DNA from 2 places in the Empedobacter stercoris genome. Region 2 is predicted to be linked to the other one. Evidence: riboswitches for the same ligand, from Rfam matches in the RefSeq annotation. Region 2 holds a riboswitch; the other holds the start of a gene.
What was found. Region 2 has a riboswitch for S-adenosylmethionine ahead of NZD85_RS01105 (hypothetical protein). Riboswitches for the same ligand answer to the same signal wherever they lie in the genome.
Positions count from the first base shown of each region.

Region 1: it holds a riboswitch for S-adenosylmethionine, as region 2 does, so the genes downstream of both, NZD85_RS08030 (TonB-dependent receptor plug domain-containing protein) here and NZD85_RS01105 (hypothetical protein) in region 2, are expected to answer to the same signal.

Region 1 is NZ_CP104209.1:1,693,265-1,697,486, reverse strand. Features, by position in the region: gene NZD85_RS08045 (hypothetical protein) at 1-273, shown strand, start outside; gene NZD85_RS08040 (aminodeoxychorismate synthase component I) at 289-1,248, shown strand; gene NZD85_RS08035 (aminotransferase class IV) at 1,232-1,831, shown strand; SAM riboswitch class I at 1,890-1,993, shown strand; gene NZD85_RS08030 (TonB-dependent receptor plug domain-containing protein) at 2,048-4,222, shown strand, end outside.
Region 2 is NZ_CP104209.1:230,678-234,899, forward strand. Features, by position in the region: gene NZD85_RS01095 (type I restriction-modification system subunit M) at 1-1,451, opposite strand, end outside; gene NZD85_RS01100 (hypothetical protein) at 1,676-2,083, shown strand; gene NZD85_RS01105 (hypothetical protein) at 2,129-2,368, opposite strand; SAM-I-IV-variant riboswitch at 2,418-2,512, opposite strand; gene NZD85_RS01110 (LexA family protein) at 2,569-3,027, opposite strand; gene NZD85_RS01115 (Y-family DNA polymerase) at 3,028-4,222, opposite strand, start outside.

The DNA.
Region 1 (4,222 bases), 1.5 Mb from region 2:
TTTTTCACTCCTTACATTATTTATTACGGGAATTATGGTGTCATAGACAGTATTAAGTTATCGTATAAAATTGGAATGAAAAATTTTTGGTACATATTGTTAACCGTATTATTATACAGTATTTTATCTCAAATAGGCGCTTATATTTGTTTCGTCGGAATTTTGGCAACATTTCCTATTGCTCAAATTATGGCCTATTTATTAGTGAAAGATTTTTTATTAATAGATGATCAAAAAACAGAAATTGATCTACTTGGTACAAATCAAGAATAATATTAATTTTATCGAATGTTAGCAAAGCATTCGATTTTTACGAAAATGAATGAATTGGGAGCTGCAAAAGTTCCCTTTTTTTTTATGATTGATTTTTTAAAAGAAAATGGAGAAATTGTTCCGTTGAATAAATTATCAGAAGAGATTAAATTTGAAATCAACTGTACTCAAAAAAAAACTTTTGAAAAGGCTTTCGAATTTAAAAAATTTCCAATTACCTTCGATGAATATCTGCCAAAATTTAAACATGTGCACGATAATCTTTTGTTTGGAAATTCATATTTGACGAATTTAACGCTTCCTACAAAAATCGAAACAGACTTATCATTAGACGAAATTTATACTTTTTCGGATGCGAAATATAAACTGAAATATAAAAATGATTTTGTTTGCTTTTCACCCGAACGTTTTGTGAAAATAGAACATCAAAAAATTTTTTCAAATCCAATGAAAGGAACAATTGATGCGTCAATTCCACACGCTAAACAATTGATTTTAGATGATGAAAAAGAAGCTGCCGAACATGCTACAATTGTGGATTTAATCCGAAATGATTTGAGTTTGGTTTCCGAAAATGTTGAGGTGACAGATTATCGCTACATAGAAGAATTGAAAACAAATGATAAAACATTGTTACAAGTAAGCTCTGAAATAAAAGGAGACTTGAAGGAAGATTATTACCAGAATTTGGGAACAATTTTCGATCAACTATTGCCCGCAGGCTCTATTTGTGGGGCGCCTAAAAAGAAAACCGTTGAAATTATTTTAGAAGCTGAAAAGTACGAACGTAATTTTTATACAGGAGTTTTTGGTGTTTTCGATGGCGAAAATTTAGATAGTGCAGTGATGATTCGTTTTATAGAAAATAATCAAAACGATTTCATTTTCAAGAGTGGAGGAGGAATCACAGCAAAAAGTAAAGCGAAAGCAGAATATGAAGAATTAATCCAAAAAGTATATGTTCCAATTTATTGAATCCATTTGTTGTGAAAACAAACAATTACGCCATTTAGAATATCATCAAGCGAGATTTGATCGTACTCGAACTGATAATTTTACTGAAATTAATCCGATAGTATTAGAAGAAATTATTCAACTACCTGAAGATTTAACAGATGAAAAATATAAAGTTAGAATAGTGTATGACCGCGAAATTCAATCAGTAGAATTTCTACCGTATCAAATCAAACCAATTGAAACCATTCAACTTTTTGAAATTGAAAATAAAATAAATTATACCTACAAATACTTGGACCGCTGGTTTTTCGATGAGTATGTAAAGGAATCAAAAACAGATGATTTGGTATTAGTTAAATCAAATTATATTACCGATTGTATTTATTCGAATATCGTTTTTTATGATGGATCGCAATGGGTAACGCCTCGTTCTTGTTTATTGAAAGGTACAATGCGAGAGGCTTTGTTGCAAACAGGAGAAATTATGGAGAAAAATATAAAAGTAAGAGATTTAGAAAATTTCACCTCATTCAAACGAATCAACGCGATGATGAATCTCGAAGAAAGTCAAGAATTGGATATTTCTCATTTGATTAAATAACTCTATAAAGTTAATAGAGTTTTGTTTGCAAATTTGTTTTTTAACATTACCTTTGCATAACTTATCAAGAAAGGCGGAGGGATTGGCCCGATGAAACCTTAGCAACCAGATGACTTATAATCTAAGGTGCTAAATCCAACCTATCAAAGGGAAAGATGAGTAAAAGTATTTCACTTTTATCTGTTGGTTTCTTGAAAGTTTTATGAAAAATTGAAAATGAAAAGAAACAAATTTTTACTTGCTTCATTCGCATTTATTTGCGCATCAACTCTTTTTGCACAAGAAGTAGAAAAAGAAGAAACAAATCTTAACGAGGTTATTTTAATCGGAGGTCGTGCTTCTGAAAGAACAGTTGTTAATTCATCGGTTCCAGTCGACATCATTGATGTTGAAAAATTAAAAACGTCTTCGCCTCAGTTGAGTGTAAATGATATCTTAAACGTCGTTATACCATCTTTCAATTCGGTTCGACAGTCTTCTGCAGACGGAACAGAGCACGTTGATCCTGTGACTTTACGTGGAATGGGACCAGATCAAGTATTGGTGTTGGTGAATGGAAAAAGACGTCATACCACATCGTTGGTTAATTATCAAAACACGGTTGGGAATGGTTCTGTTGGAACAGATTTAGGTGCAATTCCAATTTCTGCTATCGACAAGATTGAAGTTTTACGAGATGGTGCAGCTGCGCAATATGGTTCTGATGCAATTGCTGGTGTTGTGAATATAGTGCTGAAATCTAAACCTGGAGGTGATGCGTCGTTGACTTACGGACAAACTTCGCGTAACGATGGTGAAACGTATAATTTTAATGGTAGTTTCGGCACAAAATTAGGTCAGTCTGGTTCGATTGTGCTTTCTGCGGTTGTAAGTGAACGTAAAAAAACGAATCGTTCGAAAGATCATAATTTAGATATTTTTGGAGATAATTTTGCATATGATTTCGCTGATGATCCAGATGCGGCACGAGCTGCGGATGATGCGAAGATAGCCGCTTTAGGATTATCAAGAAAAGATTTTAGATTTCAAATTGGTGATGCGGCAATCAAGAATCAACAATTTTTTGTGAATGCTGAAACAGCAATTAATGATCGATTGGATTTTTATTCTTTCGGAGGTGTTTCGTTGCGACAAGGAGAAGGTTTTGGATTTAGAAGATTACCAAGCGAATTGTCTGATGATGCGTTGAAAATTTATCCAACAGGATTTCAAGCGACATTAAAATCAAATGTGAATGATTATTCAAATTCGACAGGATTACGTTATTCGTACGATGGATGGAAAATCGACTTGAGCAATTCATTTGGGTTAAATTCATTTAAATATGATTTAGAAAATTCAATCAACCAATCATTAGGACTTGATTCACCAACCGATTTTTATGCTGGTAAACATCAATTTTTACAAAATACGGTAAACTTAGATTTCTCAAAACGAATCAATCAAAACATTAGTTTAGCTTTTGGAGGAGAGTACCGTTTTGAACAATATAAAATCGAAGCTGGAGATGAAGCATCTTATTCTGGTTCTGGATCAGAATCTTTTGTAGGATTTTCACCTTTGAATGCAGTAAAAGGAGATCGACATTCTGTTGCCGCTTATGTGGATGGAGAATTAAAATTCGGAAATTTCACTGCTGATTTAGCAGGTCGTTTTGAGAATTATTCAGATTTCGGTAGTACAATTAATGGAAAATTAGCCTTAAGATATGAATATGCAAAAGGATATTCGGTTCGTGGAGCTGTTTCTACAGGATTTAAAGCGCCATCGTTACAACAAAAATATTTCAGTAATTCGTACACAGATTTGTTCTTAAATGATAACGGAGATCAAGTTTTAGTTACAAAAGGAATTATTCGAAATGAATCTGATCTTTCGAGAGAAATTGGATTAGACCAATTAAAAGAAGAGAAATCAATCAATGCAAGTTTAGGGTTAACTTTTCGTCCGACTTCAAAATTGTTCATTACTTTAGATGGATATTTTATCCGAGTTGATGATCGTATTGTCTTGACTTCTGATATCACAGATCCTATTTTAGAAAAGTACAATGTTGCAACAGCACGTATTTTTACGAATGCGATTGACACAGAAACAAAGGGATTGGATTTAGTGATTTCGTATGATACGCGTTTGGGTAGAGGAAAATTAAATACAAGTTTATCTGCAAATATTAACGAGACAAAAATTGTGGGATACCATTTCCCTGAAGCTTTAACAATTCCGACTGAAGAGTTTTTTGGACCAGATCAAGTGAATATTATTGAATCGTTGAGTCCAAAAGCTAAAGCAACTTTAGGATTGAATTATTCGATTTCAGGTTTCAATTTTATGGTGCGTAACACCTATTTCGGTAAAGTGACAAAGGATGGATATCCATGGGGAAGTGTG
Region 2 (4,222 bases):
TCGTAATCGATGTTTTCGTCACGGTTGACAAACGCAATGTATTTACTTGGTACTAACGAATAATCTTTTTTACGAATTTCTTCTAAAGAAGCACTGTAACAATATTCAGGTTCATTCGCGTAAGTGGTTTCAACCTCTTTTTGTTGCCAGTTATGATACGTTGCGGCTATTTGCTCAATATCTTGTTCCGAAAACTGAATGAATTTCTTTTCAAACGGTTCTCCTTTTTGGCGTAAATCCATAAACAAGACTTCACCTTCACGGTTACGATAGTTTTTCACCCCATCGTTTACTTCTACGGTGCGTTCTGTTTTATTACGGTTCAAAATCCAAAGTGTTACCGAAATATCTGTAGAGTAAAACATCGCTCTTGGTAAAATCACAATCGCTTCAACCAAGTCGTTTTCAATAATTTGTTTACGGATTTTGTATTCTTCACCACCACCCGAAAGGGCGCCATTGGCTAAGATAAAACCAGCGACACCGTTTTGCGACAATTTCGAAATCATATTCAAAATCCACGCATAGTTGGCATTGGATTTTGGAGGAACTTCGTAACCCGTCCAACGCGGATCGTCTGTTAATTCGTTTTCAGCGCGCCAATCTTTTAAATTGAAGGGCGGATTTGCCATGATGTAATCGGCTTTCAATTCTTTGTGCTGATCGTCACCAAACGTATCGGCTGCTTTGTTTCCTAAATTGGCAGAAATCCCACGAATGGCTAAGTTCATTTTTGCCAGTTTAAACGTTGTATTCGTTAATTCTTGTCCGTAGATGGAAATATCTTTTTTGTTTCCTTGATGTTTCTCAATAAACTTCAACGATTGTACAAACATACCACCCGAACCACAAGAAGGGTCATAGATTTTTCCTTTGTAGGGTTCAATCATTTCGGCAATCAAGTTTACAATCGACTTTGGGGTATAGAATTCTCCTTTTCCCTTTCCTTCGGCAATGGCAAATTTGCTCAAGAAATATTCGTACACACGTCCCACAATATCTTGAGCTTCATCACGAAGCGTATCGATGTTGTTGATGGTATCCAACAAAGCCGAAAACTTAGATTGATCTAATCCCAATCGAGAGAAATAATTATCAGGTAATGCACCTTCCAATGATTTGTTGGTACGCTCTATGGTTTTAAGTGCCGTATCTACTTTAAGCGTAATATCTTCTTGTTTGGCGTTTTCAATAATGTAATCCCATCGCGATTCTTCAGGCAAATAGAATACATTTTCTGCCTGATAAAATTCTGGTATTTCTAAGAAGGCTTCTTTACCTTCTGCAATCAATTCTTCTCTGCGTTTGATGAATTTATCACTTGCAAATTTCAAGAAGATTAAACTCAATACCACGTGTTTATATTCTGAAGGTTCTATCGAACCACGTAATTTATTTGCTGCATCCCACAGGATTTCTTCTGTACTTTTGGTTTGTACTTTCTTCGCCATATTGTTATTCTGTACTAAAGTTGTAAATATACTAATCGTTTTACTGCTAATAAAATCATAACAAAAGATAATTACTTCCTATTAAGCCTATTTGTAATGATAATAACAAACATAAATATTCACAACGTCAAAATAAGTCGTTTGGATAATAAATGTATAACAAAGAGATAGAATAGGATAGAAGCTTTTGAAATAAAAAAGTATATTTATCAAAACTTAAATTGATGTGTCAAGTTTATTCTGATGTCACGTTTTGTACCTGTTCTGATTTTGAAATCGATCAAGTTCAATCATTAAAAAATTACTGGGTTTTGTATCGTTACAATGAAGCGTTAGACCTTGTAATTGTCGGCGAAATAATGTTAGATGATGTTATTAAAAAGTATAATCCAAATAATTTGGTTGAACTTGTACTAAAAAAACTAAATAACAATACGCTGTTTGATAAATCAATTGATTTTGAAGACAAAGATCGGTTGCAAGTTTCGATTGAATTGAATCAAGTAAACCTAAACTATGGGTTCGAATATGAAGCTAATAGTTGGTCAGAAATTGAATATGATTATTTTACTTGGGCGAATAGTTACGAAGAAAAAAATGGAGGAGAGGTAAAGCTTTACGAATTGTTATAAATTTATAAAATGAGCCGATTATTTATGCTAATCGGCTCATGTTTTTTAATAGTGTAATTTTTTTTCCTTTAGTAAAACCTTTTTCGCGAAAGAAATTGTATTTTCATTTTTAATGATTGAATAGTCAATTTCTCTTGATTCGAATTGATTAGTTAGTGCTTTTAGAAAGTGAGCTCGTGCAGCAACCCATCCAGTATTACCCACCTCTTTATTGAAGGAGTTAATTACTTCTTGATCTGAAAGTGAAATCAAGTTTTTTTCAAATTTTTCAGTTAAATTTTCCATTGTTTTGATACTTTAATTTATTAAACAGTATCAATCATTAAGAATAAAGGGAGTAACAATATTTTGACTGAACAGCCCTCATCGCTTTACCACCGTGGTTTGTTAAACTCGGTTGGTGTACCTTATGTACTCTTGATGATTGAATTATGATATAAAATTATTGATTATATATAAATTATCAAAATAGTTTATAGTTTTTTTTAATTCCTCTTATGCCTCACCAAATCGGTAACCACACCCAAAATAATGACAACATCTTCATCTTGTAATTGAATACAATTTTTGTATTTCGGATTTAGAGAAATCAATTGTTTGTTGATGTCATCATAACGTTTGAACGTGTATTCGGAATTGTTGACCGATACCACAATATCATCATGATGTCTGGGTTCGATATCAGATCGAATGATAAGTAAATCACCTTTCAGATATTCAGGATACATACTTTCGCCACCCACACGATTAAGATAAGTTGCTTCGGGATGATTCAGTAAAATTTCATCTAAACTAATATTATTTTGTACAAAATCAGCAGCAGGAGAGGGGAAACCTGCTGAAACATCACCAAAAAATTGAACAAATCGTTTTTCACCATCTGTTTTGATAGGGATATTGATTAACTCTTCTGAGAATTTCGGAACTTGAATAAAATGTACCATTTAATAAACATTTAAAATATCTGTAAATCTTGTTGTGTAGCAAGGTGACAATCGTTCTTGCTTCATTTTCCATTTTCTATGTATATCTTGAGAAGCTAATTTAAGCATATGATCGCCATAATTTGCATTTAATTGATCCATCACACTCATCAACGCTTTATGTTTTGGAGATTCTGTATGAAATAAATTCATCTGTGCTTGATTATCGGGCGTAATAGCGGAAACGATAACGCCAGCTTTTTTATAATCAGGAACTTTGCCTTCTGCAGGAACCAATTTATCCAATAAAAATAAAGCTGTTTTTGACAAAACGATACTCGAATTCGAATCAAAATCTAAGGTTGTACTTAATGAGTTTGAAACAAATGATTGCTTTTCATCAAAACGATTGGTCATCACAAAAACAGTAATAATGTTGCATTTTGATTGTTCTTTTCTAAGCTTTTCGGCACAAGAAACAGCAAAAGTAGAAACACGCTCTTTCAGATTTTCATAATCATTGATTGTTTTCTCAAAACTTCGAGTTGTGGCAATTGATTTTTTGCGTTGAACTTCATCTAATTTTAAAACGCTTTCGCCTAATAATTCTTTTTTCAAACGCAATTCGACGATGGAGAAATTTCGTTTGATGTATTCATCTTCAAGCAAGGTGAAATCATATGCATTACGACATCCGATATAAGATAAACGTTTAGCTAAACGTCGTCCAATTCCCCAAATATCCTCACATTTTAACCATTTTAAAGCTTTGTTTATTTTCTCTTTCGAATCAATCATATAAACGCCGTTATGATGTTTCGGAAATTTCTTCGCAATTCGATTTGCTACTTTAGCTAAAGCCTTTGTAGGAGCAATACCAATACAAACTGGAATTTTGGTAATGGTATATATTTTTTGTTTAATTTCTTGTGCACATTTCACCAAATCATAGTTATCAAAGCCTTTGAAAAGAAGAAAAGATTCATCAATCGAATAAATTTCAATATCAGGGCAATAGGATTTCAGAATAGTCATCACACGATTACTCATATCCGCATACAAAGCATAATTTGAAGAGAAAACATTGATTTTATTTAATCTAAAATTATTCTCGTATTCAAAAGCAGGAGCACCCATTGGAATTCCTAAATCTTTTGCTTCATTACTGCGTGCAATCACACAACCATCATTGTTAGAAAGTACCACAACTGGCTTT